DNA from 2 places in the Ruminococcus sp. AM42-11 genome. Region 1 is predicted to be linked to the other one. Evidence: predicted binding sites of a transcription regulator. Region 1 holds the regulator's gene; the other holds the start of a gene.
The links. Region 1 encodes NrdR, which represses ribonucleotide reductase genes. Its sites were predicted from a motif close to CACNANATNTNGTG; they were not measured.
Positions count from the first base shown of each region.

Region 2: a site for NrdR is predicted at 5,063-5,076, ahead of nrdD (anaerobic ribonucleoside-triphosphate reductase). Genes of this name have one in related genera too.

Region 1 is NZ_QUIO01000053.1:843-16,274, forward strand. Features, by position in the region: gene DW904_RS20150 (TRAP transporter small permease) at 1-479, shown strand, start outside; gene DW904_RS24690 (TRAP transporter large permease subunit) at 480-896, shown strand; partial or broken gene DW904_RS24290 (TRAP transporter large permease) at 896-1,971, shown strand; partial or broken gene DW904_RS24295 (DctP family TRAP transporter solute-binding subunit) at 1,971-2,692, shown strand; gene dctP (TRAP transporter substrate-binding protein DctP) at 2,936-3,793, shown strand; gene DW904_RS20160 (LysE family transporter) at 3,913-4,506, opposite strand; gene pap (polyphosphate:AMP phosphotransferase) at 4,814-6,289, shown strand; partial or broken gene DW904_RS26040 (DUF6783 domain-containing protein) at 6,319-6,369, opposite strand; partial or broken gene DW904_RS26045 (DUF6783 domain-containing protein) at 6,346-6,453, shown strand; gene sigG (RNA polymerase sporulation sigma factor SigG) at 6,564-7,334, opposite strand; gene DW904_RS20180 (YlmC/YmxH family sporulation protein) at 7,479-7,736, opposite strand; gene nrdR (transcriptional regulator NrdR) at 7,938-8,387, shown strand; gene gdhA (NADP-specific glutamate dehydrogenase) at 8,500-9,834, opposite strand; partial or broken gene DW904_RS20195 (aminotransferase class I/II-fold pyridoxal phosphate-dependent enzyme) at 10,075-11,291, shown strand; gene DW904_RS20200 (citrate/2-methylcitrate synthase) at 11,432-12,796, shown strand; gene DW904_RS20205 (patatin family protein) at 12,799-13,659, shown strand; gene DW904_RS20210 (YqeG family HAD IIIA-type phosphatase) at 13,815-14,318, shown strand; gene DW904_RS20215 (shikimate kinase) at 14,315-14,818, shown strand; gene efp (elongation factor P) at 14,955-15,432, shown strand, end outside.
Region 2 is NZ_QUIO01000003.1:151,145-166,576, forward strand. Features, by position in the region: gene DW904_RS03400 (fibronectin type III domain-containing protein) at 1-2,014, shown strand, start outside; gene nrdG (anaerobic ribonucleoside-triphosphate reductase activating protein) at 2,127-2,636, opposite strand; gene nrdD (anaerobic ribonucleoside-triphosphate reductase) at 2,829-5,018, opposite strand; gene DW904_RS03415 (carbohydrate ABC transporter permease) at 5,451-6,314, opposite strand; gene DW904_RS03420 (sugar ABC transporter permease) at 6,316-7,194, opposite strand; gene DW904_RS03425 (extracellular solute-binding protein) at 7,444-8,673, opposite strand; gene DW904_RS03430 (hypothetical protein) at 9,153-9,470, shown strand; gene DW904_RS03435 (AEC family transporter) at 9,543-10,475, shown strand; partial or broken gene DW904_RS24905 (DUF6783 domain-containing protein) at 10,543-10,617, shown strand; gene DW904_RS23510 (ATP-binding protein) at 10,642-10,968, opposite strand; gene DW904_RS03440 (ATP-binding protein) at 10,980-11,984, opposite strand; gene DW904_RS03445 (LytTR family DNA-binding domain-containing protein) at 11,987-12,703, opposite strand; gene gnpA (1,3-beta-galactosyl-N-acetylhexosamine phosphorylase) at 12,821-14,983, opposite strand; gene DW904_RS03455 (helix-turn-helix domain-containing protein) at 15,255-15,432, shown strand, end outside.

The sequences.
Region 1 (15,432 bases):
TCATGAATGCAGTAGCAGCAGTAGAAAATTGTATTCTGGTAGTGTCTACCCTGCTGATACTGGTTCTGACCGTGGGAAATGTTTTTTCCCGAAAAGTGATCCATCGTTCCTGGTCCTTTACCGAGGAACTTGTGGTCGCAGTCTTTGTACTGATTACCTTAATGGCTGCAGCACTTGCATGCCGCGAAGGAGAACTGGTTAACCTGTCACTAGTTACAGACCGTCTCCCTGAGAAACTGAAAAAACCATCTGTTATCCTTACCACTGTTCTGTGCATTATTTTTACCGCAATCTTATTCTGGTTCGGTATGGAAAAAGTAATCACACAGCTGGAAAACGGAAAACGTACCTTCGTTCTGAACTGGCCGGAGTGGATATTCTGGTCCTTCGTGCCAATCGGATCCGGATGTATGATCTTACATTTTATTGAATACTGTCTTGACTATTGTACAGGCAATCTGAAAAAGGAGGATAAATAAATGATAAGTGCAGTTCTTTTTATTTCATTTTTTGTTTTCCTGATCATGGGAGTTCCCATTGCAATCTGTCTGGGACTGTCCTCCGTTTGTGCAATCCTGTACTCCGGAACCTCCCTTACCATCGTTGCAACCAATATGTATGCCGGAATCAGTAAATTTCTCCTTCTGGCTATCCCATTTTTCGTACTTTCCGGAAATATCATGGCAAAAGCCGGAATTTCCAAAAGACTTGTCAGATTCGTAGATACCTGCGTGGGACATAAAAGAGGTGGCATCGCCATTGTATGCGTTATTGTAGCCTGCTTCTTCGGCGCAATTTCCGGATCCGGACCTGCAACTGTAGCAGCACTTGGAGCAGTTCTGATTCCGGCAATGGTAGAGCGGGGAGCTTCAGCGCACCGTTTTCCACAGCCCTGATGGCAACATCAAGCTCCATCGCCATTGTCATCCCGCCAAGTATTGCATTTGTTGTATATGCTTCTATCACAGGCGTATCTATTGCAGATATGTTCATGGCAGGAATCGTACCTGGAATTCTGATGGGCGTTGCCTTGTGATCGTGGTTATGGTGGAAGCCAGAAAAAAAGGCATTCAGCCAGCCCAGAAGAAAGCGACTGCAAAAGAGCGCTGGGATGCATTTAAGGATGCTTTCTGGGGATTCTTAATGCCGGTTATTATTCTGGGTGGTATTTATGGCGGTATTTTTACTCCTACTGAGGCAGCGGCTGTATCTGTTGTATACGGTCTGTTTGTAGGTATGGTGATTTATCGTGAGGTTAAATTAAAAGACCTGTTTGACATTTGCGTGGATTCTGCGAAAACAACTGGTGGAATCATGCTGATCGTAGCAAGTGCTTCCCTGTTTTCCTATGTATGTACCAAATTCGGTATCGCAGACGCAGCTTCAGCGCTTCTTGGAAGCATTGCACATAACCAGTTTACCTTCCTTCTGATCGTAAACATTATTTTCCTGATTGCAGGCTGCTTCATCGATGCAAACTCTGCTATGTACATTTTTATTCCGGTTATGCTTCCGGTATGCAAAGCACTTGGCTATGATGTGGTTGCATTTGGTGTGATGGCAACTGTAAACCTTGCAATTGGACAGGTAACTCCGCCGGTTGGTGTCAACCTGTTTGTGGCAATCGGAATCAAGATCAAAAAAGGCATGGAGGTTACCCTTCAGGAAATTTCAAAAGCAGTTATGCCCATGCTGGCAGCCTGTGTGGCCGTGCTTCTTGTGGTTACCTATATTCCGGTAACTTCAACGGCTCTTCCGAGAGCACTTGCTAAAAATGGTGCATATTCCGGAGATTCTTCCTCTGGTGACGGCGGCTCATCTGCAGCTTCTGCAGCCGGAGACGGGGATTATTCCTTCAATGAGATCGCAGACTACAGTGATCTTGACTGGGAGGAAACCACCTGGAATTTTGCATGCTCTACAACTGAGACTTCTACCTGGGCGGACGCGGCCGCAAGTTTGGCGAGCTGATGGAAAAGGCCACAGGAGGAAAAGTAAAAGTAAACATATATGCAGCAGACCAGCTGACAAACGGAAACCAGTCCGAGGGAATCCAGGCACTGATGAACGGAGACCCGGTACAGATTTCCATGCATTCCAACCTGATCTATTCTGCATTTGACCCAAGATTTAACGTAGTTCCCTGCCGTTTATTTATGACTCTGTAGAAGATGCAGATGCTAAGTTTGACGGTGAGGCTGGTGAGAAATTAAAAGAAATTCTTGGTGAGTACGGACTCCATTGCATGGGTATTGCAGAGAACGGTTTCCGTGAACTGACCAACAGTGTCCGCGAAGTAAAATCTGTGGATGATATGAAAAACCTGAAAATCCGTGTTGCCGGTTCCAACCTTCTTATGGAATGCTATAAGAGATGGGGCGCAGATGCAACCAACCTGAACTGGTCTGAGACTTACACAGCCCTTCAGCAGAACACAGTTGAGGGTCAGGAGAACCCGCTTCCTGCAATTGACGCAGCCAGTGTACAGGAGGTTCAGCCATACTGCTCCATGTGGGATGCCATCTATGACTGCCTGTTCTTCTGTATCAACCAGGAGATTTATGATGGTCTTACACCGGAACAGCAGGCTGTTGTAGACGAGGCAGGACAGAAAGCCGTAGAGTACGAACGTTACATCAACCGCTCCGGTGATGAAGAGATCATGAACCGCTGGAAAGACAAAAACGGCGTTACCTTCACTGCAAAAGAGGATATGGACATTGAGTCCTTTAAGGAAGCTGTTGACGGTGTAGATGAGTGGTTCATTGAGGAATTGAAATCCCAGGGATACGAGGATGCAGAAGAGCTGGTAGAGGCATTTACCGGAATTGGCGATTACAGTGACCTTGGCTGGGAGGAGACTACCTGGAATTTTGCATGCTCCACAACTGAGACTTCTACCTGGGCTGATGGCGGCCGCAAGTTCGGCGAGCTGATGGAAAAAGCTACAGGAGGAAAAGTAAAAGTAAACATATATGCAGCAGACCAGCTGACAAACGGAAACCAGTCCGAGGGAATCCAGGCACTGATGAACGGAGACCCGGTACAGATTTCCATGCATTCCAACCTGATTTATTCTGCATTTGATCCGAGATTTAACGTAGTCTCCCTGCCGTTTATTTATGATTCTGTGGAAGACGCAGATGCCAAGTTTGACGGTGAGGCAGGAGAGAAGATGAAGGAAATCCTCAGTGAGTATGGACTGCATTGCATGGGTATTGCGGAGAACGGCTTCCGTGAACTGACCAACAGTGTGCGTGAAGTAAAATCGGTGGACGATATGAAGAACCTGAAAGTCCGTGTTGCAGGCTCCAATCTTCTTATGGAATGCTATAAGAGATGGGGGGCAGATGCAACCAACCTGAACTGGTCCGAGACTTACACAGCCCTTCAGCAGAACACCGTAGAGGGAGAGGAGAATCCGCTTCCTGCAATCGACGCAGCCAGTGTACAGGAGGTTCAGCCATACTGCTCCATGTGGGATGCCATCTATGACTGTCTGTTCTTCTGTATCAATCAGGATATCTATGATGGCCTTACACCAGAGCAGCAGGCTGTTGTAGACAAGGCTGGAAGAATGGCTGTTGAGTATGAGCGTTACATCAACCGCTCCGGTGCCAATGAGATCATGAACCGCTGGGAAGAGAAAAATGGCGTTACCTTTACCGCAAAAGAGGATATGGATATTGATTCCTTTAAAGAGGCGGTAGAAGGCGTAGACCAGTGGTTTGTAGAAGAACTGAAAAACCAGGGATATGACGATGGTCAGGAACTGGTGGATGCATTTAAGTAAGACAGCATAAGCATGTATCAATTTGATACATGTGTCTCATAAATTGAACAGTGCCCTATAGAAAACACCTCCCGGAATGTGAGTAACCAACATATTCCGGGAGGTGTTTTTGGCCTGTCTTACAGTAATCCAGTGATCCTGAGAGAGCACCACACCAGCAGCAGGGCCATGATTCCATTCATCAGCTTATAATGACTGCTGTAAAATCTTTTCAGTACATTTCCCGCAAATGCCCAGATTAGATTTCCCAGGGCTCCAAGAAACATCAGATATACAGCGAAGCAAAACAGTATAGGAACCCTTGCCTCATAGGGCAGAATATAAGCGGAAAACATGGTCAGCCCATAGATGATGATCTTTACATTTATCAGCTGCAGGAAAAATCCCATCAGCCAGGTTGGCTTTTTGTCCTGGACATTGTCAGAGGGCGGAATCCTGCGCCAGGTCTGCCAGGCAAGATAGAGTACATAAGCTGCGCCTAGATATTTCATAACCGGCTGGATCCCTGGAATGATTTTCCCAAGAGTACTGCAGAACAGTCCGGAAAGACACATCAAAGTGAGAGATCCGCTCCAGATTCCGGTCATAAAGCGGATATTACCGGAAATGCCGTATTTGCTGGCTGTGGACAGCAAAAGAATATTATTGGGACCAGGCGACCAGACGGTAAGGATGGCAGACAGGGTCATTTCTATGAAGACAGATAAAGGCATGGGACTTCCTCCTTGGGTAAGTTTAAACATCTGAGCTACGAAAAGAAAGGCGCAACATACAAAACGCTATGTGTTCGTAAAACCTACACAAAATATGATTTTTAATAATAACACAAAAATATCGGATTGTATATAAGAGGATAACGATCGCAATCGAAATTCGGTTAAATGTTTGTTAAATTCGTGCAAAATGGGAATGATTATGTTATAATGCAGAAAATAATATGAATATAAAAAAATAGAATTTGCTTTTAACAGAAAAAATGCTTTAAGTTTGAAAATAATAGTACGTGAGGAGGACGTGTTTATGCTGAAAACCTGGATCCCGGAGGAGATTCCGGAAAAAGAGGAGTTGAAGAAACGGATTAAAGAAGCTGGCGAGAAGCTGTATCAGCAGCAGATGAAGCTGAAAGAACACAAGCTGCCTGTGCTGGTACTTTTTGAAGGCTGGGGTGCATCTGGCAAAGGTACCACAATCGGCAGAGTGATCAAATACATTGATCCCCGTTTCTTTAAAGTAGCAACCATGTCAAAGCCTACAGAGGCTGAACTGCGCAGACCATTTCTGTACCGGTATTTCAATCAGATTCCGGAAGCCGGCAAATTTACCTTTCTGGATTCTGGCTGGATGGAGCAGACCTGCAAAGACTGTCTGAATGGTCTGGAAGAAGAGGATTATGCAAAGCGGATCGACAGCATCAAACATTTCGAGCGACAGCTCACAGACAACGGTTATCTGGTTCTGAAATTTTTCATGCAGATTGACAAAAAAGAGCAGACCAGACGTATTGAGAAGCTTAACAAAGAGCAGGATACAAAATGGCGTGTGGATGCCTTTGACAAGTGGCAGAACGAACATTACAAACATTGCCAGAAGGTTTTCGACCGCTATCTGACAGATACGAATACTTCTATTGCACCATGGTATATTATTGATGCAAAAGACCGCAACTTCGTAGAACTTCAGGTTCTTGAAATAATGGTAAATAACATTGAGGTAGCCTTGCAGAACAGCACACACAGCGCACCGCTTCTCCCAAACATTTTTCCGCTTGAGAAAATGCCGAAGCTTTCGGAAATCGAACTGACAGACAAGGTGATCGAGGATGAAGAATACAAGAAAGAGCTGAAGCATCTCCAGAAGAAGCTGGGCGAACTGCATAACCGTCTGTACCGCAAGCGTGTGCCGGTGATCATTACTTATGAAGGCTGGGACGCAGCCGGAAAAGGAGGCAATATTAAGCGGATCACAGAAGCCCTTGATCCTCGTGGCTTTGAGGTCCATCCAATCGCCAGCCCGGAACCTCACGAAAAGGCGCGTCATTACCTCTGGCGCTTCTGGACCAGATTGCCCAAAGACGGTCACATTGCCATCTTCGACCGCACCTGGTACGGCCGCGTAATGGTAGAGCGTCTGGAAGGCTTCTGCAGCGAGAACGACTGGAAACGTGCTTACAACGAGATTAATGAATTCGAGAAGGAGCTGTCCGACTGGGGTGCCGTGATCATCAAATTCTGGGTCCAGATCGACAAAGACACCCAGCTGGCCCGCTTCACCGACCGCCAGAACAACCCTGAAAAACAGTGGAAGATCACCGACGAAGACTGGCGCAACCGCGAAAAATGGGATGCTTATGAAGGGGCCGTAGATGAAATGCTTGCCAAGACAAGCACCACCTATGCACCGTGGCATATCCTGGAATCTGTAGATAAGAAGTATGCGAGAATTAAAGCTCTTAAAATTGTAATAAAAGAATTGGAAAAGGCATTAGAGCGTACTTGAAAAATCATTCCCGCAATCTGCACGCCCCACTTTGCGGTATATTTTGCCCGAATTCGGTTGCCGTAGCCCGCTACGGCGCCCTCATCCGGACAAAATCTCCCACAAATTGTGACGCACATTTTGCAGAAGGCCTTTTTCAAACGCATTCTGGAATAGCAGCATAATAAGCAAAATCGCTGGTCAACAACCAGCGATTTTGCAATATATATTCATGCAGCAGACCATTTAAGGGGCGGATTTCGTGATGCCGGGATCCATGATTTCCGTCACGCTCTCAGATAATTCCGCATGGTTTTAGTGCATTCTTTTCCAACCGGCTGACCTGTGCCTGGGAAATCCCGATTTCCTGGGCTACCTCCATCTGGGTTTTGCCCTCGTAAAAACGCAGATCAATAATATGCCGTTCCCGCTTATTCAGCCGGTTTATAGCTTCCCGGAGGGACAGATTTTCCACCCAGGTCTCCTCCTTGTTTTTCTTATCGCTGATCTGGTCCATCACATAAAGCGTATCCCCGCCTTCCGTATAAACCGGTTCAAAAAGCGACACCGGATTCTGTATCGCATCCATAGCATATACGATCATCTCTTTATTTATCCCTATTTCGCTGGCAATTTCCGCAATGGTAGGCTCCCTCAGATTTGTTTTCATATAAGTTTCTTTTGCATAGATAGCACGATAAGCAATATCCCGCAGCGACCGGCTCACCCGGATACTGTTATTGTCACGAAGATACCTTCGTATCTCTCCAATGATCATAGGCACTGCATAAGTGGAAAATTTTACATTCAATGTAGTGTCAAAATTATCAATTGCTTTTATAAGTCCAATGCAGCCAATCTGAAAAAGATCGTCCATATTTTCGCTGCTGTTGGAAAAACGCTTGATCACGCTGAGAACCAGCCTCAGATTTCCTTTGATATAAAGTTCCCTGGCTTCTTCATCACCCTCCTTGATCCTGCGAAAAAGCTCTTCTTTTTCTTCTGCCTTCAGTACCGGAAGCTTCGATGTATTGACTCCGCAAATTTCAACTTTGTTAAGTGCCATTATTTGAATCCTCCTTTTGTGTATCGCGAAGCGTGCTGCTGAGAACGAAGTGAACAGTAACAATGATTCTCACGTGGGAGGATAAATATTCTTTTTTCGGGAAAATATAAAAATTATTGCCCCTTGACAATTGGGAAAATAGAATTAAGCCTTTTTACAGCAATACTTTTCATCAATTTCCACCAGGATAATGTCATCTCCGATCTGCCGGATACAATTCCATGGAATTATATATTCACTTCCGGCTCCCCAGAAACAAAAGCAGAAACTGCCAGGTCCGGGAACCACAAGGGCGGTAATACATCCGGTTTCACAGTTAAATTCCACATCCACCGGACAGCCAAGTGTACGGCAGGTACAGATATTGATCACTTCTTTTTGCTTTAATTCGCAAATACGCATGAAAAGCACCTGTTTTTTATGATATTATGCAAAAAGTCTGAAAATATGTATGGAGTTTATTGACATACTTTCTATGATTAAAGTATAATAAGAAATAGGTAATTCAGTCCGTTTTATGTTACTGAGCAAACAGAAAAGAGGAAAGTCTGCTGCCCGGATTGTATGGCAGAAGGGGAGACATGAGGAAGGGGAAATAAATACATGAGATGTCCATACTGTAATCAGGATAATACAAGAGTAGTAGATTCAAGACCAGTGGAAGAGACCAATTCCATAAGACGCAGAAGACTGTGCGATTCCTGTGGAAGAAGATTTACCACTTATGAGAATGTGGAGACAATCCCGTTAACCGTAATCAAGAAGAATCTGAACCGTGAGCAGTACGACCGCAATAAACTGATCAACGGTGTCCGCCGCGCCTGCTACAAACGTCCCATTGCCAGCGATAAGCTGGAAGCCATGATCGATGCCATAGAAGGCGACATCTTTAATGCCGAAGATAAAGAAATCTCCAGCACGAAAATCGGAGAAATCGTGATGAGCCATTTAAAAGATCTGGATTCGGTGGCGTATGTGCGATTCGCTTCTGTGTATCGGGAGTTTAAAGATGTCAGTACCTTTATGGATGAATTGAAGAAATTTTTAAATTAGAAAAATCCTCGCCAGAGAGCGGGGATTTTTTTCTGTATAAACAAGTATTAAATGGAATAAAAAAGACAGGCCGCAGCGGACCTGTCTTTTTGAAACTTCAGATGACAGAGAATCAGCAGATGCCCTGAGCTTTCATAGCATCTACAACTTTCTCAAATCCGGCGATGTTAGCACCGGCAACATAGTTGTCTTTCATACCATAACGCTTAGCAGCGTCATCAGCTTTGTGGAAGATGTCTACCATGATTCCATGAAGCTTCGCATCAACTTCCTCTGCTGTCCAGGAAAGTCTCATGGAGTTCTGGCTCATCTCAAGAGCAGAAGTAGCAACACCACCAGCGTTAGCTGCTTTACCAGGCATGAACAGAACACCGTTCTCCTGGAGATAAGTTGTAGCATCAAGAGTAGTAGGCATGTTCGCACCCTCAACTACATATTTGCAGCCGTTTGCAACAAGTGTCTTAGCACCATCAAGAGCAAGCTCGTTCTGGGTAGCACATGGAAGGTATACATCACATTTGATGTTCCAGATTCCGGTACCTTCTGTGTAAGAAGCACCCTCAACACGGTCTGCGTACTCTTTGATACGTCCACGTTTTACTTCTTTGATATCTTTCACAATGTCAAGCTTGATTCCTTCCGGATCATAAATATATCCGTTGGAGTCACACATAGCAACAACCTTGCCGCCAAGCTGCTGAGCTTTCTCTACAGCATAGATTGCAACGTTTCCGGATCCTGTTACGATGAATGTCTTTCCATCAATAGAATCGTTATGTGCTTTCATGATCTCATCAAGCATATAAACAACACCATATCCGGTAGCCTGTGTACGGATCAGAGATCCGCCGTAGGTAAGTCCTTTACCTGTGAGAACACCCTCGTATAATCCGCGGATTCTCTTGTACTGTCCGAATAAATAACCGATCTCACGTCCGCCTACACCGATATCACCAGCAGGAACATCGGTATCAGCTCCGATATATTTGGAGAGCTCTGTCATAAAGCTCTGGCAGAATGCCATAACTTCTCTGTCAGATTTGCCTTTCGGGTCAAAGTTGGAACCACCTTTACCACCACCGATTGGAAGTCCGGTAAGGGAGTTCTTAAATGTCTGCTCAAATCCAAGGAATTTTAAGATACCCTGGTTTACTGACGGATGGAAACGAAGACCACCCTTATAAGGTCCGATAGCGCTGTTAAACTGTACACGATATCCCTTGTTTACCTGAACAACGCCCTTGTCATCTACCCACGGAACGCGGAAGGAAATGATTCTTTCCGGCTCTACAAGACGCTCCAGAAGGGACATGCTGCGGTATTCTTCTTCATTTTTGTCAATTACGACCTTCAGGGAATCCAGAACTTCCTTTACTGCCTGGTGAAATTCAGGCTCACCTGGATTCTGTGCTACGACTCTTTCGTATACTTCTTCTGTGTAAGACATTGTAATTCCTCCTCATCCAGATAGGTGTAAAATTTTTTAACGACGCTATTATACACTAAAGTGCTAAAAATGAAAAGAGTTTTTTTCATATTTTCAAAAATTTCATTAAGGGTTGCGAAAATGAGCCAAATATGAGATGATAGATAGCAAGAAATACATTATGCCGGAGCAGGAAAAAGACAGATATTTTTCTCATACTAGATATGCCGGACATAAGTAGTAAGATGAGGAGTGAAATAAATGAAAACATTCGAGAAGTCCAGTAAACTGGATAACGTACTTTATGATGTGCGAGGACCGGTAGTGGATGAAGCGGCCAGAATGGAAGAGGATGGAATGGAGATTCTGAAGCTGAATATCGGCAATCCATATCCATTTGGATTTTCTGCACCGCAGGAAGTAATTCTGGACATGCTGAGCAATATTCGTACCTCGCAGGGATATTCCGATTCCAAGGGAATCTTTTCCGCAAGAAAGGCCATTATGCAGTATGCCCAGCTTCGAGGAATTCCCGGGGTTACCATGAGTGATATTTATACAGGTAATGGTGTCAGTGAGCTGATCAATCTCTGTATGCAGGCACTTCTGGATAACGGGGATGAGATTCTGATCCCTGCACCGGATTATCCTTTGTGGACAGCTACTGCGACTCTGGCAGGTGGAAATGTAGTTCATTATATTTGTGATGAGCAGTCTGAATGGTATCCGGACATTGATGATATTAAGAGTAAGATCACAGACAAGACCAAAGCGATTGTTATTATTAATCCGAATAACCCTACAGGAGCAGTTTATCCCAAGGAGATCCTGGAGCAGATCGTGCAGATCGCAAGAGAGCACGAGCTGATCATTTTTTCAGATGAGATATACGACCGTCTGATCATGGATGGCTATAAGCATACTTCTATTGCATCCCTTGCACCAGACGTATTCTGCGTTACTTTTTCCGGACTTTCCAAGTCCCATATGATCGCTGGTTTCCGTATTGGATGGATGATCTTAAGTGGTGCCAAGAATAAGGCGAAGGGGTATATTGAAGGTATTAACATGCTTTCCTCCATGCGTCTTTGCTCCAATGTTCCGGCCCAGTCCATTGTACAGACTGCACTTGGTGGATACCAGAGTGTAAATGAGTACATTCAGCCAGGCGGAAGAGTTTATGAGCAGAGAGATTTTATCTACAAGGCACTCAATGACATTCCGGGAATCACAGCCGTAAAGCCCAAGGCTGCGTTCTATATTTTCCGAAGATCGATACAGAAAAATTCAATATTCACAATGACGAGCAGTTTGCTCTTGATTTCTTACATGAGAAACAGGTGCTTCTGGTGCCGGGAAAGGGCTTTAACTGGAATTGTCCTGACCACTTCCGCGTAGTATATCTGCCGAATGTGCGTCAGCTGGAGAAGGCTATGGACAAGCTGAAGGATTTCTTGTCCACCTATAAACAGCGATAAGAAGATAATAAAACAATGGCAGTCACAGATTATCCATTTACAATGCCGGAGCAGAAGCATCCGCTTCTGACTCTGACAGCATTAAAAATTGAGGGAGGAACGGATTATCGGACGGATTAAAAAGAAAGGAGTTTATTTGAATGACAGAATTTAAGATGAAAGTAACACCGGAAATAGAGAACCTGACGGAGGTTTGCAAGGAGCATTCCAGCCTGGATCTGTCTCTTTATCAGAAATACGATGTAAAGCGAGGGCTTCGCGATATCAATGGTAAGGGCGTCCTGGCGGGTCTGACGCAGATTTCCAATGTATGCGCCACGAAGGTGGTTGACGGCAAGGAAGTGCCCTGTGCGGGCAGTCTTTCCTACAGGGGATATGACATCAAGGAGTTGACCAGGGGATTTATTGAAGATGACAGATACGGCTTCGAAGAAACTACCTATCTTTTACTGTTCGGCAAGCTTCCGAATGAGGAGGAACTGGAGGATTTCACCAAGCTTCTGGCGAACCAGCGCTCCCTTCCTACGAATTTCGTAAGGGACGTTATCATGAAAGCACCGTCCAAGGACATTATGAATGCCCTGTCCAGAAGTGTGCTTACACTTTATTGCTATGACAAGGAGCCGGATGATATTTCCCTTCCGAATGTACTGAGACAGTGCCTGAATCTGATCAGTGTATTTCCTCTTTTATCTGTTTATGGATATCAGGCTTACAATCACTATGTATGCGGCAAGAGCCTTTATATTCACAATCCGAAGAAAGAGCTTTCCACAGCGGAGAATATCCTCCGTATGCTTCGCCCGGATAAGAAATATTCCCATCTGGAGGCGAAGATCCTGGATCTTGCCCTGATCCTTCATATGGAGCACGGCGGTGGTAATAACTCTACATTTACTACACACGTTGTTTCCTCATCCGGAACAGACACCTATTCTGCAATCGCAGCAGCTCTCGGTTCTCTGAAAGGTCCGAAGCACGGTGGTGCCAATATTAAGGTTGTAAGTATGTTCCAGGATTTGAAGAAGAATGTGAAGGATATTTCTGACGAAGAGGAAGTAAGAGAGTATCTGAAGAAACTGCTTCACAAAGAAGCTTTTGATAAGAGAGGTCTTATTTATGGTATGGGACACGCGATCTATTCGGTATCGGATCCTCGTGCCCAGGTACTGAAAGGCTTTGTTGAGACTCTGGCCAGAGAAAAAGGCCGTATGAAAGAATACAATCTCTACGCGATGGTAGAGCAAATGGCTCCGGAGGTTATCGCCGAGGAGCGCCATATTTACAAGGGTGTCAGCGCAAACGTGGATTTTTACAGCGGTTTTGTTTACAGCATGCTGGATCTGCCTCTTGAGCTGTATACACCGATTTTTGCAGTGGCACGTATTGTGGGCTGGAGCGCCCACCGAATGGAAGAACTGATCAATACAGACAAGATCATCCGTCCGGCTTACAAGAACGTTCTGGCTCCGGCTGTATACGTACCGCTTAAGGAGCGTGAATAAGAATGACAGTGAAGCATCAGTCTTCCCTGGTCCTGGAGGGCGGGGGAAGCAGGGGAGTATTTACAGCAGGGGTTCTGGATTATCTTATGGAAAAAGAGGTGAAATTCCCATATGTGGTGGGTGTTTCCGCTGGTTCCTGCAATGCTCTTGATTATGTATCCTGGCAGCCTGGAAGGACCAGGGACTGCATGATCATAGAGGATAAGGCAAACAGCTATATTGCTACTAAGGAAGCTCTTAAGAAGCATGAGCTTTTTGACATGGATATGCTGTTTGACAAATATCCAAATGAATTGTTTCCGTTTGATTTTGATACTTTTTTTCAGTCAGATACGGAGTGTGAGCTGGTAGTGACTAACTGCCAGACTGGTGATGCGGAATATATGACTGAGAAGCATGACAGAAAGCGTCTGATGGATATTGGAAGGGCTTCTTCCAGTATTCCTGTTGTAAGCCCCATGGTAGAGATTGACGGTGTTCCTTATCTGGATGGCGGCATTGCAGATTCGATTCCCTTGATCCATGCCATGGAGAAGGGATATCGGAAGAACGTGGTGATCCTTACCCGAAATATGGGTTACCGCAAGAAGAAACCGGGAAAGAGCACTCCGCTTTATGTGGCTGCATTTCGGCATTACCCGGAATTTTTGAACACTTTATATAATCGTTACCGCAGCTACAACCGGACTTTGGAGCTTCTGGAAAAATGGGAGAGGGAAGGACATATTTTTGTCATCCGCCCGGAAATTCCCACTGTGGGGCGTGCGGAGGCGAACAAAGAGAAGCTGATGGCGTTTTATCAGCATGGTTATGATGTGATGAAAGACCATTATGAGGAACTGCAGGCGTACCTAAGCAGGTGACGGGATCTTGACAGAACCTCTTGGGAAACAGGCGCGAAATCATGTGAATACATGATTTCTGTGCATTGCAAAGCGTGTTGCCGGAGTCTGTTTGAAAAATCATCCCCGCAATCTGCATTACCATAGAAAATAAAAGAATTAAAGGATGTAACAGAATGTTTGAACGCTTTTTTCCAGATGAATATCTGGATTCAGCATATGTAGTCAACTATGAAAAACTATACCAGGAGGGATACAGGGGGATTTTGTTTGATATTGACAATACCCTGGTTCCTCATGGGGCACCGGCAGATCCGGAAGCTGTCCGGCTTTTTCAGAAGCTTCGTGACATTGGCTTTTCCTGCTGTCTGGTGTCAAACAACAGGAAAAAAAGGGTAGAACCCTTTGCCGCTTCAGTAGGCGCTCAGTTCATTGAAATGGCTGCCAAGCCGTCCAGAAAAGGCTATGAAAGGGCCATGGAGAGACTTGGAACGAACACAGGGAATACGGTCTTTATCGGAGACCAGCTTTTTACCGATATATGGGGGGCTAAGAATGCTGGCCTTCGTAATATTCTGGTAAAGCCGATCAATCCCAAGGAAGAGATCCAGATCGTGCTGAAGCGCTATCTGGAGAAAATTGTATTACATTTTTATACCAAGGAGGAGAAGAATTCATGAACCATATTGTGGTGATCGGATTTATGGGTTCTGGCAAGACAAGAGTGGGGAAACGTCTGTCCAGTGACCTGGGACTGACATTTGTGGATGTGGACAAGGTGATCGTTAAGAAGATGAACATGTCCGTAAAGGAGATTTTACAGAAATTTGGAGAGCCATATTACCGTGCTCTGGAAACTATGACTGTGAAAGCTCTGATTGAAGATAAAGAAAGAAAAGTGATTTCTCTTGGCGCAGGTCTTCCGGTTCAGGAGCAGAATGAGCAGTATATTAAGCAGCTGGGTACAGTTGTTTACCTGAAGGGGTCTGCTGAGACTCTCCGCAAGAGGCTTGAGGGAAATAGCAATCCTCTTCTGGAAGGCGAAAATCAGGAGGAAAAGATCAAAAAGCTTCTGAAACAGCGTGATCCGATTTATCATAAATTTGCAGATATTGAAGTTGTGACAGGAGTGAAGCCTTTTGAGGAGCTGATCAAGGAAATTGAAGGACAGCTTCCGTAAATACAAAAGTATTTTGCCATAATATATGGGAAAAACAGGAAAATTTGGCTGCATATGAAAAAAAGTAGTTGAAAAAATGGTACATATATAATAAAATATTTCTAGTCATAAGCACTATAAGGAGGAAAAATTAATTATGATTTCAGCAGGTGATTTCAGAAACGGTGTCACAGTAGAAATTGATGGCAACGTTTGTCAGATCGTAGAATTCCAGCACGTTAAACCGGGTAAGGGAGCTGCTTTCGTTAGAACCAAATACAAAAATATTATTACAGGATCCGTGTTAGAGAAATCTTTCCGTCCTACAGAGAAATTCCCTACAGCACGTATCGAGCGTGTTGATATGCAGTATCTCTACAGCGATGGCGGATTATATTACTTCATGAACGTAGAGACATTTGACCAGGTTGGTCTTACAGAAGAGCAGGTTGGCGATTCTCTTAAATTTGTAAAAGAGAATGAGATGGTTAAGATCTGTTCTCACAATGGCAATGTATTCGCTATTGAGCCTCCGTTATTCGTTGAGCTTGTAGTTACAGAGACAGAGCCAGGATTCGCTGGTAATACAGCTCAGGGTGCTACCAAACCGGCTATCGTTGAGACAGGAGCACAGG
Region 2 (15,432 bases), on a different contig from region 1:
GAGAAAATCCTTATTAAAAGAAGGAGCAACCTATGTAAGAGTTGTCGCTTATGTAAAAGACAAGAGCGGAAACAAGAAATACGGTACTCCTTCCAATGTAGTAGCTGTCAATGTCTCCAAAGCCACTTCAGCGATCAGCAACCTGAAGCTGGTTGAGAAAACACCGGATGGTTATGTATTCTCCTATGACGGAACTGTAAGAAAAGAAGAAGATGTAGAATTCTGGTATTCCGAATCACCTGAATTTGTAAATGATTACAAGGTTACAGATTGTATTTCTGGTGAGAATAATAAGGCAACACTTTACTTTGAATCACTTACACCAGGCAAGACCTATTATGTGCGTGCCCGTGTAAAAAATGATAAGGCAGCTACACTTGCACAGAAATACAGTGCATACACAAATACAGCATCATTTAACGCTGGTATGCCGAATATATCTGTAACAAATGTTATCACAGCTAAGACCGTTACCTTAAAGATGAGCGCTGAAAGCGGATCAGAAAGCTGGCTTACCGGCTATCAGATCCAGAGAAAGAATGGCAAGAAATATAAAACAATTGCCAAAACTACAGACAGCGTTTATAAGAACACCAAACTGAAAGCAGATACTACCTATACTTACAGAGTAAGACCATATTATTATGATTCCGAAACAGGCAAGACCACTTATGGAGCATGGGCTTATAATAAGGTTACTACCTGGGGCGGTGCGCTGAAGCTGAAAGCAACACCTAAGAGCACAACTTCTGTAAAACTGTCCTGGACCAAGATCAAAGGTGCTAAGGGATATGAGATTTACAGATGTGAAGGATCTTCTATTGGAGATACTGTAGCAGCTGGCATGACCAACAATTTTGCTAAGTATAAACTGATCAAGACTACAAGTGCAAAGGCTTCCAGTTATACAGACAAGAAGCTTCAGAGCGGTATGGATTATTACTATCTTGTAAGAGCATACAAGACTGTAGGAAACAGCAAGTATTACATTGATGAAGGTGTATATGCAAATCTTAGCTTCGAGATGACTACCGTTAACAGAATTTCTTATGCAAACGGTAAGATGAAGTTAAGCTGGCAGCCGGTATATGCAGGAAAGGGTTATCTGGTTGAGAAGAGAAATGAAGAGACTGGTGCATGGGAAACCTATAAGACACTGAAAGCTTCCACATCTTCCATTACATTCCCGGCAGCAGATACGGAAACAACCTATCGTGTACGTGCATACAGAGGACAGGAATACAGCAATGAAATCAGAGCAACAGTTAATCCTGTTTTAGCAACTCCTGGCAATGTAAAAGCTGTTGCAAACAAAGCAGATGGAAGTATTACTGTAACATGGAATCCGGTAGCAGGTGCTGATTACTATCGTGTATACAGAACCACCTCTTCCTGGAACAGATATAACAAAGACAGCAATTCTTACAGCTATAGTTACGGTTCCAGTGCAACTGTCCCGAATTATGTTGCTGATTCCACAACAGTCAGCGGATACAAATTCGTTAGTGAACTGAAGGAAACGACTATTACAGATCGCGAGATCAAGTACACCTATAATGGTGCAACAAGCACAGAGTACAAAGGACCGAAAGCAGGAGTAAAATATTACTATTATGTAATTGCTTACAAGAATGGTAAGTCCTATGAGTACAAAGATTCTGCTGATGAAACATATACAAGTGGTGCAAGCAAATCTGCAAGTGCTATAGTTTCCACAGCAAAGATCGCGAAGCCAACCAGTCCAAAAGCGAAAGCAACAAAGGGCAAGATTACTGTCAGCTGGAAGAAAGTAACAGGAGCTACCGGATATCAGGTATACCGTTCCACTAAGAAAGGTTCCGGATACAAACTGGTAGGAACTATTACAAAAGGCTCCAAAGTGAAATATGTTGACAAGAGCTCCAAGAAAGCTGGAACCAAGTATTATTACAAAGTACGCGCCGTTGGAAACAACGAAGCAGGTGTTCCAATCTATTCTTCTTACAGCACACCAAAATATGCGAAAGCAAAATAAATAAAGTGTAATAAAATCCCCCTCCTGTTAGACAGGAGGGGGATTTTCGATTACCCAGATGTAAAAACTTATGCAACTATTTGAATGCAGATATAAGAAAAGAAGACCCGTATCACAGGCCTTCTTTAATAAGCTTACCATCTTTTAAATGCAGAATTCGCTGATTGCTGCTCCCTCTGAACTGAAGGGAGAGGTTTTTCAATTCCTGAATAAACTCTCCGTCTACCAGAACGTCGATGCAGGAAAGCATCCGGTCTGTAAAAGGAGTGTAGATCTTACCTCCGGGAACCATATCTTTGTCAAAAAGATATCCACTGTAACACCAGATGGATTTATCCGGAAAGGTACGCCTGATCTCTTCCAGAAGCTCTGCCAGAACAGGCTGATTCTCTGGCTCGAATGGCTCGCCGCCGAGTAGGGAGAAGCCCTCTATATAAGACGGAGCAAGCAGCTCCAGGAGCTTATCCTGAGTCTCCCGGGTAAATGGCTTACCGTAGTTAAAATCCCACGTAGGTGCGTTAAAACAGCCCTTACAGTGGTGCCTGCAGCCAGATACGAACAGGCTTACACGCACGCCTGTGCCGTCTGCAATATCGTATGATTTGATGTTTCCATAATTCATAATTGAGTTCCTCCAATCAGATAAAATCTCCCACAAATTGTGACGCACATCTTGCAGAAGGTCTTTTTCAAACACACTCCGGAAACACTGTAAAAGAAATCCGGACAGGGATCAAAATTGTGAAAATTAGAAAGCTGTCCGGATTTTTTTATAAAGGCAATGTAAAAAAATTATAATACAATGCCGGATTTATTATAGATGTAATACACGATCCTTAATCTCCTGGGTACGTCCCTGGTTCCAGAACTGGGTACCGATGTATCCGCAGGTTCTTCTGGCAACGCTCATCTTGTCCTGATTGCGGTTACCGCAGTTCGGGCATTCCCAGATCAGCTTGCCGTTCTCGTCTTCTTTGATCTGGATCTCTCCGTCATATCCGCAGACATCACAGAAATCACTCTTGGTATTCAGCTCTGCATACATGATGTTATCATAGATAAACTTCATAACAGAGAGAACTGCCGGAATATTCTGCTTCATATTCGGAACTTCCACGTAGCTGATGGCTCCTCCTGGAGAAAGCTTCTGGAATTCAGACTCGAATTTCAGCTTGGAGAATGCGTCGATCTCCTCAGTAACGTGAACGTGATAGCTGTTTGTAATATAATTCTTATCCGTAACTCCTGGAATGATGCCAAAACGCTTCTGGAGACATTTGGAAAACTTGTATGTGGTGGATTCCATCGGAGTGCCATATACAGAGTAGCTGATGTTCTCAGCTGCCTTCCACTGGGCACATTTGTCATTAAGGCGCTGCATAACCTTCAGCGCAAACGGACGAACCTCAGGGTCTGTATGAGGCTTTCCGTACATTCTCATGCACATCTCATGGAGACCTGCATATCCAAGTGAGATCGTAGAATAGCCGTCATAAAGAAGCTTGTCAATGGTCTCACCCTTCTTAAGCCGTGCAAGAGCACCATACTGCCACAGGATCGGGGCAACATCGGAAACTGTGCCAAGAAGACGCTCATGTCTGCAGCGGAGTGCTCTGTGGCAAAGCTCCAGGCGCTCCTCCAGAATCTCCCAGAACTTATCAAAATCGCCGTCTGAGGAGCAGGCTACATCTACAAGGTTAATGGTAACAACACCCTGGTTAAAACGACCGTAGAACTTGTAGGAACCGTCCGGGTTCTTCTGTTTCTCCTCAACGGTAAGGAAGGAACGGCATCCCATGCAGGTGTAAACATTGCCGTTTTTTAACTGGCGCATGATCTTGGCTGAGATGTAATCCGGAACCATACGCTTGGCAGTACATTTCGCTGCAAGCTCTGTGAGGTACCAATATTTGGAATCCTCGTGGATGTTATCCTCATCCAGCACATAGATCAGCTTCGGGAATGCAGGTGTGATCCACGCACCGCGCTCGTTCTTAACACCCTGCATACGCTGCTTCATAACTTCCTCGATGATCAGTGCAAGGTCATCACGGGTGCGTCCCTCCGGAACTTCATCAAGATACATGAAAATCGTTACAAATGGTGCCTGTCCGTTACAGGTCATAAGAGTGATCAGCTGGTACTGGATCGTCTGGATACCACTCTGGATCTCATCCTTCAGTCTGCGTTCCGATACCTTCTGGATGATCTCATCATCAAGAGGCTCACCGCAAGCCTTACGTTCCTCGATTACCTTGTTACGGATCTTCTGGCGGCTGATGTCTACAAAAGGAGCCAGATGGGCGAGAGAGAAGGACTGTCCGCCGTACTGATTGCTGGCTACCTGTGCGACGATCTGTGTGGTAACGTTACATGCGGTAAAGAAGCTGTGAGGCTTCTCAATCAGTGTCTGGCTGATAACCGTGCCGTTCTGGAGCATATCCTGCAGATTGATCAGGTCACAGTTATGCTCACGCTGTGCGTAGTAATCGGAATCATGGAAATGAATGATTCCCTCGTCGTGAGCCTTTACGATCTCCTCAGGAAGAAGAACACGCATGGTCAGGTCCTTGCTGACCTCGCCTGCCATGTAATCACGCTGGGTAGAGTTAATAGTAGGGTTCTTATTGGAGTTCTCCTGCTTGGCATTCTCATTAATCTGGTCAAGAAGAGCAAGGATGCTGTCGTCTGTGGTATTGGACTTGCGGGTAAGCTCTCTCTTGTAGCGATAGCGCACATACTTCTGTGCAACCTCATAACCGCGCATCTCCATAATGCCGGTCTCTACCATATCCTGAATATCTTCCACATTGACAGCGTGGGAGGATTCAAGGGCACGGGTGGCAATCATATCAGCAAGCGCTGTGATCTGGTAATGACTCAGCCTGTGAAGCTTGGAAACCTCCTCATTCGCTTTTTCAACGGCATTGATGATCTTCGCCTTATCAAAAATAACTTCCACGCCATTTCGTTTAATGACGTTTGCATTGACCTCAGTACTCATTCTTTCAAATCCCTCCATATATTGTGTTTAAATCTTTAATTACATACTAGATGTTGTGCACTATCAATATTACAGTATTCTACAGAAAAGTCAAGGTCAAAACCATTGATTTTAAAAATCTGTGAAATGTGCTGAATTTTCGTCAGCAGGACAGAAGAATCATTCGGTGATCTCCGGTATAGAGTTCCTGAAATGTGCGGAATCATCGGGGTTATTCCGTATGTGAAATTTTACCGTACACAATAAAACAGTTACTGGATGACCAGTAACATGCTTTGTATGATTTCGCGCCGCAGCTGTGAACAATGTTCACAAAAACACCTGGCGGAATACTGCCTTCTGAATAGTTATGGGGCATGAACAAAGGGCTGCCCTGGGCAACCCTTTCTCGCGTCCGCATCTTCCTCTATTATACTTGGAAAAAAATAAAAATCAACCCTTGACACCACCAGAAGTGAGTCCTCCAACCAGATTTTTTTCGATTCCGACGAACAGAATCACAACTGGAACAATTGCATAGAGGGAAGCAGCAAACAGATACTGCCACTCGATCATATTGTAACCGTTGAAAATATTGATACCAACGGTGAGAGGCTTGAAGGTATCAGTGGAGATCAGTGTCAGTGCCACTGTATATTCGTTCCAGGCGTTGATAAATACGAAAATAAGCGCTGTAACGATACCAGGTGCAGCAACAGGCAGAAGGATCCTTAAAAGGGCATGTACGCGGTTACAGCCGTCAATAGTGGCAGCCTGCTCCATCTCAGGGGAGATGCTCAGGAAAGTACCGCGGAGCAGCCAGATAGCAAATGCCTGGTTAAATGCTGCGTTGATAAAGATCAGGCCGATAATGCTGTTGGTAAGATGGAACGCCATCATAACCTTGTAGATACCGATGAGAAGTACAACCGGTGCGAACATCTGGGAGACAATAACAAATCCCAGAAAAGCAGTCTGGCCTTTGAATTTCATTCTGGACAGGGCATAAGCAGCTGGGATACCGCAGACCATAGCCAGAAGAGTGGAGCCTCCTGCGATCACAATGGAGTTCATCATGTAATTGCTCATGGGAGCCAGCTTCCATACATCTGTGAAGTTGGACCAGATGGCCTCAACAGGGAAAATAGTTCCATTCATGGAAAAGATTTCCGCGCGGCTTTTAAGAGCAGTACATACAGTTACAAAATATGGGTATAAAGTTATCAGACAGATGGCGATGATCACTACATAGAGCAATACACGCAAAACTGTGTTTCTGGTATTTTTTTTCTTAACTGAAGCATTGGTGTTTGCCATATTATTCGTCTCCTTTCTTCAGTACGGAAACCATGTACAGGCTGGCGCAGAAAAGAAGAATCAGGAAGCCGATAACAGATACGGCTGCTGCCTGTCCCTGTTTGCCGTTGTAGAAGGCCAGTTTGTACAGATAGGTAACCAGGGTGTCGGTACGGTTGGCAGGGTCACCCTTGGTGATGGTCCATATGATCGGAAAAGAGTTAAATACGTAGATAATGTTCAGGATGGTACTGATGGTAAGATTCGGACGTACCAGCGGGATGGTGATCTGGAACATTTTCTGCCAGTAGCTGGCTCCGTCTACGGCTGCTGCCTCATAGTAGCTGGCATCAATACTCTGCAGACCGGAAAGTACGGTAAAGGTTACAAATGGAATGGTAACAAAAATACCGCAGGCAATTTCCCAGGCGAAATAAGCACCGGCAGTAGGAGTCCAGTTCACAGCGTGGTCAATAATGCCAAGCTTCATCAACAGTGTATTTAAGGTACCGTAATCTGTGTCGATGATGAATTTCCAGATACTTGCCTGAACGATCAGGGTTGTGGCCCATGGGAAAACAACAACGGCACGTGCAAGCTTACGGCCTTTAAATTCATTGTTGAGGAGAATCGCAAGGATAAATCCAAGGAGTGTGGAGATGCCGACTACGGCAACGGTCCACACAAGGGTGTTTTTCAGCACCATGGCAAAAACAGGGCTGTTTGTTACCTTGCGGAAATTTTCCAATCCGGCGAAGCCTTTGATCAGACCAGCTTTGCTGACGTCGCTTAAGGCCATACGGAATACAAAGATAATAGGAACCAGGATGAAAATTGCCATGAGAAGGACACTTGGCAGGATCCATACATATGGTTCCACTTTTTTGAATTTTTTCTTCACAGGGATACCTCTCTTTTTATAAAAATAGCGTTGACGCTGCGCAGACAAGCACAGAAAACGGCGTTTGTTACGCAGAAAAACAGAACCTTCTTGTGACAAATACAAGAAGCAGCGTTTGCTTCGCAAAAAGGTGGAACCTTCTTGTGCCTGGCACAAGAAGTAGCGTTTGCTTCGCAAACTTAAAAATGGACCGGACCCGTAAGTCCGGCCCATTATCTTCCTCGTAATGGGAAAAACAGTGGATTAAGATCAGCCAGCGATTTCTGCCTGAAGGTCATCCAGTAATTCCTGAACGTCGCCGCCAAGAAGAGCATTCTGCTCTACGTTGATAACGCCCTGTTTTACATCTGCCCATTCTGCTTTCGCTGTTGGATAGAATTTACAGCTGTCTAAGATATCAATCCAGCTTGCCATATCTTCGTTAGCTGCTGCGAGAGCCTCGCCGCCGGACTTGGTTGCCGGAAGGAATCCCTCCATGTCAACCCACTCTGTATAACGGGCATCATCATAGAAATAATCAAAGAATGTGGAGATAGCAGCTTTCTCATCATCTGAGTAGTCGTTATCGAAGCACATGAAGCGGTCCATAACACCTGCAGATACAGACTCGCCTGTATTGGAAGGAATGGAAGCAACGCCGTAGTTTACTTCATTTCCGCCTGTAGCAATGTAGGTAGGTAAGCTGTTCGGTGCGATGAGCATAGCAACCTTACCTGCGCCGAACATATCCTGCAGATCGTAACGGGTATCGTTAGCAGGATCGGTGTTTGTGTAACCGGAATTTACAAGATCGATTGCGTACTGGATTGCTTCAACGTTCTGCTCACTGTTCAGTGTCCAGTTACCTTCATCGTCAACAAATCCGCCGCCGTTGTTCCAGGTGTAGTATGCGAATGCTGCCTGACCTTCGTCAGTAGTCATATCGATACCCCATGGATAAATGCTGTCATCATAAGCTTTAAGGGCTTCACAAGCAGCTTTCAGCTCATCCCATGTAGTAGGAACTTCTACGCCTGCTGCATCAAGGATGTCTTTGTTATAGTACATAGCACGTGCAGATGCAAGATCCGGGATAGCCCATACAGTTCCGTCTACTTCAGACTGTGCAAGGAATGCATCGTACATCTTGCTGTAGGTCTCTTCAGAAACAACGTCCTGGATCGGAAGAAGGAGATCATCTGCCTGATAATCTGCGAATACGTCGATATTCAGGACATCAGGAGCTTCGCCATTGGCGATACGGGTATTTACTACGGTGTAGATATCGTTCCAGGAAACAACCTCTACGTTCAGGTTAATGTCCGGGTTTGCTTCATTAAATTCTGTCACGAAGTTCGCCCACCAGTCAGCAGTCTGCTGGCCATACTGTGCAGCAATGACGTTTATGTCTACTTTGTCTGCGGCGGATGCGGTGACCGGAGCCATGGAGAGAGCCATTGATAAAGCTGCGCCTGTTGCTAAAACCTGTTTCATTTTCATAAGTATTACCTCCCTTTAGATACGAGTTGAGGCATTCCATAGATACATCCTTGTACCAAATGGAGTGCCTCTCTGTAGAAAATAGCATACAACAAAAATAGTCAGATGTCAACAGGAATTGGTGAAAAAAACAATGAAAAATATCAAAAACAAAGAAAAACACAACGAAATACACAAAAGAAAAAACAAAAAACCACAAAAGCCATGGAAAAAATGTAGAGAGTAGAATAAAATAACAGATAATTTATAAAAAATTATACAAAAAACGAGAAGTATGGTACGAAATCATACAAATCAGGATTTCTTTGCTCACGAAGAAATTACGATAACCAGGATTTGGTTAAAATGTGGTTTGACATTTCAGGGGCGGATATTATACAATCATATTTAATCGAAAAAAATTCAGGAAAGGAGTATGCGGCAGTCAAAAAGAACTGAGAGGGTAAGCCCTGATGGCATGCACTGCTGCAGAATATAAAATGGAAGAATTATACGCTGCAATTGAGAAAAAAATCAAAGCTTCCGGTTATCCGCGTGAGATTTCCGGTGCAGATGTGTATGATGATATCTGCGACCAGATCGAGGGAAAAGAGAACGGAAGCTATATTCTTCTGTCCAAGTTTGAGGATGATGTAATCTTTGAGTATCATATCACGGTAATGGATGATGATTTTAATCTCGGGGTTCTTACCATGCGTACGCTGAGGGAGTATTTGAGACCGATTTTGATGAATAAAAGAACTATTCAGACACGCTCTGGCAGAAGAGTTTGCCATACGAAATATCCTGTAAGGTAAGAAATCAGGAAGAGTCTGGATTAAGAAATACCAAAATACAATATTAAGAAATACATAGAAAGCGTGCATAAAATGAAAGTATTGGAAATTATTTTGCCCGTACTGGTGATGATCCTTCTGGGCATGGCCTGCAAGCGGCTGAAACTGCTGGATCAGAATGGAATTAACAATATGAAGCTTCTGGTGACCCAGATCATGCTTCCTGTGGCAATTTTCCATGCCCTTGCTACGGCAGAATATAATAAAGAAACCGGAATTCTGGTTGGAATCATGTTTGTAATGCTGGTTGTTTCCTTTAGCATCGGTTTTTTACTCCGTCCGCTTATGCCGGCAGAGTGTTACCGGAAATATCTGCCCTTTATGGTCAGTGTATACGAAGGCGGTTCCATGGCCTATCCTTTATATACCAGCCTTTGCGGAGCGGAGAACCTTTCCCAGATCGCAGTGCTGGATATTGCAGGCCTTTTGTTTGGCTTCAGCGTCTATATGGGAATGCTCGGACAGGTGGAAAACGGGGAAAAGATCGATCCGGGAAAACTGTTTTCCAGTGCAATACGCACACCGGCGTTTATTGCAAGTGTGCTGGGAATTATTGCCGGACTTACCGGTGTGGTGCAGAAGCTTCTTGCCGGACCGTTTGCAGGTACCTATACAAGTGTGGAGAACATTCTCACCACTTCCATAACCTCAGTTATTCTGCTGGTGGTAGGATTCAGCATTGAATTTGATAAGAAACTTCTTTCCCCATGTATCAGGACCATTGTACTTCGTGTTCTTCTTCAGGCAGTCATGATCGGGGGAGTGCTGCTGGCAATACATTACATAGTAGGGGATCATCTTCTTTTGAACCTTGCAGTGATCAGCTACATGTCCGCTCCAGCCACATTCAGTATGCAGACCTTCCTGAAGAGTGAGGATGGAAGCGCTTATGTTTCCACCACCAATTCTCTGTATTGCCTGGTATCCATACTGGTGTATGTGGTCATGGCATTTGTAGTTTATTGATGCAGAAAAAGAAAGCTTCAGACAGTATCATTTCTGATATTGTTCTGCAGCTTTCTTTTTTTGTTGGATTCGGGGAAAATATACCGCAAAGTGGGGCGTGCAGATTGCGGGAATGATTTTTCAGATACGCTCCAGAGTGTGTCTGCATGAAACCTCTCTGCTTTGCCTATGGATGAGAAACGGCTGTTTTCTGTATGCGCAGCATAATTTTAGCAGTAAAAACACCATTCTCATAAGTGAAGCTGCTGTCTCCTCCATTCTTTTCTGCAATGTGGCGGACAGACTGGATTCCCACTCCGTTTCCGGTACGCTTGGATGACTGGAAAATATGATTTTTCTCCTGTATTTTCCCTTCAAAGGTATTTTCCACCTGGATCAGGAGAAGGTGCTTATGATGAAGGTAAACCTCTGCATGGATTCTCCTGTTGGAAGACTTTGCTTTCAGGCTGGCTTCCAGAGCATTTTCCAGAAGGTTGGAGAGAACCAGGCACATATCAATCTGGTCTATGGAAATGTGGCTGGCAGATCTGCCTTTGCCTGGAAAGGAATGTTCTCTCGTTTTGCCAGAGCGGCATAATGGCTGATCACGCTGTCAGCCGCCTGGTTTTCACAAAAATGCAGGTTGTAGTCTGGGATTTTACTGTTTGCATTGGAAAGATATTCTTTTATTTTTTCCAGATCTCCCTTTTCAGCCAGGGAAGAAAGCTGCAAAAAGTGATGGCGGATATCGTGTCGTGCCTGCCTTGCCTCCTCTATGGCAGAGCAAAGGTTCTCATATCGTGCCTGCTGAAGGGAGAGAAAATGATTTTCCTGCTGAAGCCTTGCATTTTTATTCAGGCTGTTGGCCATCATAAGAAACATTGTGTAAAACAGCATGAGAATTACAAGAAGCATCAGGCTGATCACAATGTAGCCCTGCAAAATACGTCCAGTATACAGAGTTCCCTCATATTTGGGAATCATAAAGAGATTCAGACCTATAAAAATCAGTGGCAGTATCCAGAAAACATACCAGGTCTGGGCTAAATTTTCGTCATCGATCATAGTGCGGGCTGCATGGGAGGCCGGGTACCAGGCGGCAGCAACGAACAGCAGACATATTACATTGTAAAAAATACCGGCACTGGTGTGAAACCAGATCTCTGTTTCCGGAAGTCCAAGTCTTTCTGCCACAATGGCATTCACTGCTCTGGAAAGGCTGTTTACACAGGCAAAGACCGCACATACTGCCAAAAAAATGCTACCGGATTTCCAGATAGAGATAGTCAGGCTTTTGTGATAGATCAGCATCAGTACCAGCAGAGTGGGAAAAAGCACTGAGCTGGTAGGGATGTTAAGAAAGTAACAAAATCCTCCTTCCAGGAGACAGATTCCTGCCAGAAGAGGTGCAAGCCATGCAGCCAGTCTGCCGGGCGGTTGTTTCAGATATGTCTGTACCGGCAGATAAGCAAGGAACAGACCAGAAATCATTACCGTAAGCTCCAGAACAGGTCTTAATATAGTATTCATATTCAATGTCCCCTTTGAAACAGAAAATCCATAAAAGTCTGTCTTGCATTTTTGACCAGCTTCCGGCTGACGGAAATCCGGGTTTCATCGTCCAGGATAAACAGGGCTCCATCAAAATCAACAGCATGCTCCAGATTGATCACAACGCCTCTGCTGCAAAGATAAAATCTTGGATCCATTTTCAGGGATGCAGTAAAGGCTTCGAAGGACTGGCGGGTGATCAGTTCTTTGCCGCCAGTGGTGTGAATATGGATCATATGGGAAAAATGTTCTGCGTATATAATATGTCGAAACGGAACCTGCACATTGCTTCCGTTTACTTTTATATCTATGTATTTTCCGGAATCCGGGATCCTGGAAAGAACCTCATCGATCAGGTCTGAAATTTCATTTTCGGGATATGGCTTCACAAGGTAGTGCATGGCACGGACCTTGAACCCATCCAGAGCATGATCCGTAGAAGTGGTAGTAAAAATTAAAAGTGCATCCGAGTCAAATGTCCGAAGCTCTCTGGCAGTCTCGATCCCATTTGCACCACTCATGTAGATGTCCAGAAAAACGACGGTGAAAGGACGTTCCTTTGCCGCAATAAGAAAATCTTCTCCATTTTCAAATTCAAATAAATTTACGTGAATCCCACGTCTGGAAAGCTGTTTCGTCAGTACGTCTGCGAGCTTGTCACGCTCTTCTTTAATGTCATCAACAATTGCAATTCTCATAATGGTTTCCTTTGTTTTGTGATAGGTTTATTATAATACCATTCGCGCCATTTTCCAACACTTCGTGACAGAATTATTGAAATATGATGTGGTTTAATTATAATAAACCTATGACTATTAAATCTGGTACCATTTAATTTCGTTTGCATCCATATGAAGCGGGAAGCTGCTGCCATCTCCTTTATAGACGACTGTATCCTGTGACTCGTAAGTATTGTTTACGACACAGTACTTGCCATTCTTTACATAAGCGTGGACCTCTACATTATAATTGGTGGAATACCATCGGTTCAGTTCGTCCTCGGCAGATGCAGACCAGAGAACCGCACGGTAGAGCACACGGCTGTTTCTGAAGCTGTATGGAAGTCCGCTGATGTAAACACCGCGGCCTTTTCCAAAGGTTTTTACTGCCATCTGTACCTCATGGTCATTCTGGATCAGGATCCGGGTTTCCGGAAGTGCAAAAATATTCTTTTTGCCCTCACCGAAGTCCACATCACCTTCTGCATCAGCCAGAATAAAGTGGTCTCTGTGTTCTTCCCAGTTGTATTTATCGGTATTTAAATTGAAGCCTCTTTCTTCTTCCACACCCAGTACATCATCCAGCTGGAAGAATTTTCCCTGCCACTGATGGGCTGCAGGCTCGCCAACTCCGATGAAACCACCGCCATTGTAAACGAACTCCTTTACAGCAGTAATAATGGTTTCATTTACCCAGTACTCGCCGCCGCTTTGCGCAGTATCCGCATCCCCTACATTGATCACAACATCAAATTTTTTCAGCAGATCCTTATCTGCCAGAATATCATCAAAACTGATAAAGGATACATCAAAGGGTGCACCGCTTAATGCCTCAATAATGCCAAAATAAGAGTAATTCTGTTTGTAATAGATTGCGTGATGTACCATATGATTGCCCCAGGAGCGCATGCGGCCCCAGCAGTTTAACACAGCAACACGTTTCACGCAGTATGGAGTCACACCCTGGATATTATCATAAAGGGTGCGGAATTCCTGGCAGACCTCTTTAATGTACTGGACAAAATCCGGGAACTGAAGAGCCAGCTTCAGATATCCGCCATAACCAATTCTCTGGATGGGGCTTCTGAGAATGGCACGCCTTGCAGTTACCCAGTTTACCTTCGCCTCTTTCACCGGGTCTCCACCTTCGTGGAAGGTGTCCGGGAAAAAGTATGGAAGAAATCGTCCTTCCGTGTATTTTACATTTTTAATATCGCTGAACAGACGCAGGGTTGCACCATTTCCTACACTTCCAACCACAGCATCAAGACCGATGGAAGCAAACTCATCCATAAATGGCTCCATGCCGATCCAGTGGTCACCCATGAACATCATGGCTTCTTTGCCATATTCATGGACAATGTCTACCATTTCCTTTGCAAGCTTCGCGACCTCGCGGCGCTGGAATGCCTGGAAGTCCTTGAATTCCTTAGATGGAATGCGATAGGTATTGTTCATGTAGCCCTGGTCGATAATGTATTCCGGGCGGAAGGGATAGCCAACCTCTTTTTCAAACTGCTCCAGCACATATGGACTGACAGATGCGGAATAACCGAACCAGTCCACATATTTCTCCCTTGCCAGCTCATCAAAGATCAGGGTGAACTGATGGAAAAAGGTGGTGAAGCGTACCACATCCACATACTGGTGGGTGTCAAGGAATCTGCGGAGGCGCTCCAGGGAATGAGCTCTTGTTTTTGGCTGGCGCACATCAAAGGTGATCTGCGGCTCTACATCTTTCCAGTCGTTTACCACTGCATTGTACATATGTACCGGATCCCACATAATATAAGCCAGGAAGCTGACGGTATACTCATGGAACGGTTTTACAGGTGTAATTACCACATTTCCGCTCGCTTCTTCATAATGCCACTGACTTGCCGGAACCACTTCTCCTGTGGTACGGTCGATCACTTCCCACCACTTTGTGATATCATCGCGTGTGTTCACCTTCAGCATATCCGGGTACAGGTGGTCCATAAGGTGGATCTCCAGTTTGTCTGATGTTGCGGTGTGGAAAGAACTCATAATGTACATTTGCTGGATCTCATCCGGATTAGCCTTTGCCCAGGCATTGTCCTTTCGGGTGGTGTAGTAGGTAGCGTAGATTTTCGCACCGGTGTCCTTCAGCTCCTGTGGAAATTCGGTTCCATCACAGTCACGGATGGCATCTGCGCCCCACTCATTCATAATATCCAGTGTTTCCTTTACCACATCCAGGTTGGTAGGAATGGTAACTCTGCCTTTTTTCTGTTCCATTTTGCGACCTCGCTTTTCTTTTTTTTATTTACAAGGGTTGTTAACATTGTTTGATAGTTGTTTTTTTCTGTAATATAAGAATACGTTTTTGACAGATGTTTTTCAACAGAGTTGTTGCTAAGGTTTTTAGAAATATTGCTGTATTTTCCGTTCTATGGTACTCTAAGTGTGCGAGTGTTTATTCCCTGTTGTTTGAAAACGCTGTATTCGGAATATCGGGAGCCGACAGCGCAGACAACAAACTATAGTTTATGATACATAAGGAGAATCTATGAGTACACGTTCTTTTTCTTTTTCCAATGATAATCCACTTTCTACAGAAGCAGTTCTGGTGAATGCCTCATCCTCCAGATACGAAGAGGACTGGCCCAGCATTCCTCATACCCATGCTTTTACGGAGCTTTTTTATGTTTCCAGAGGAAACGGCGAATTTCTTATAGAAAATCAGC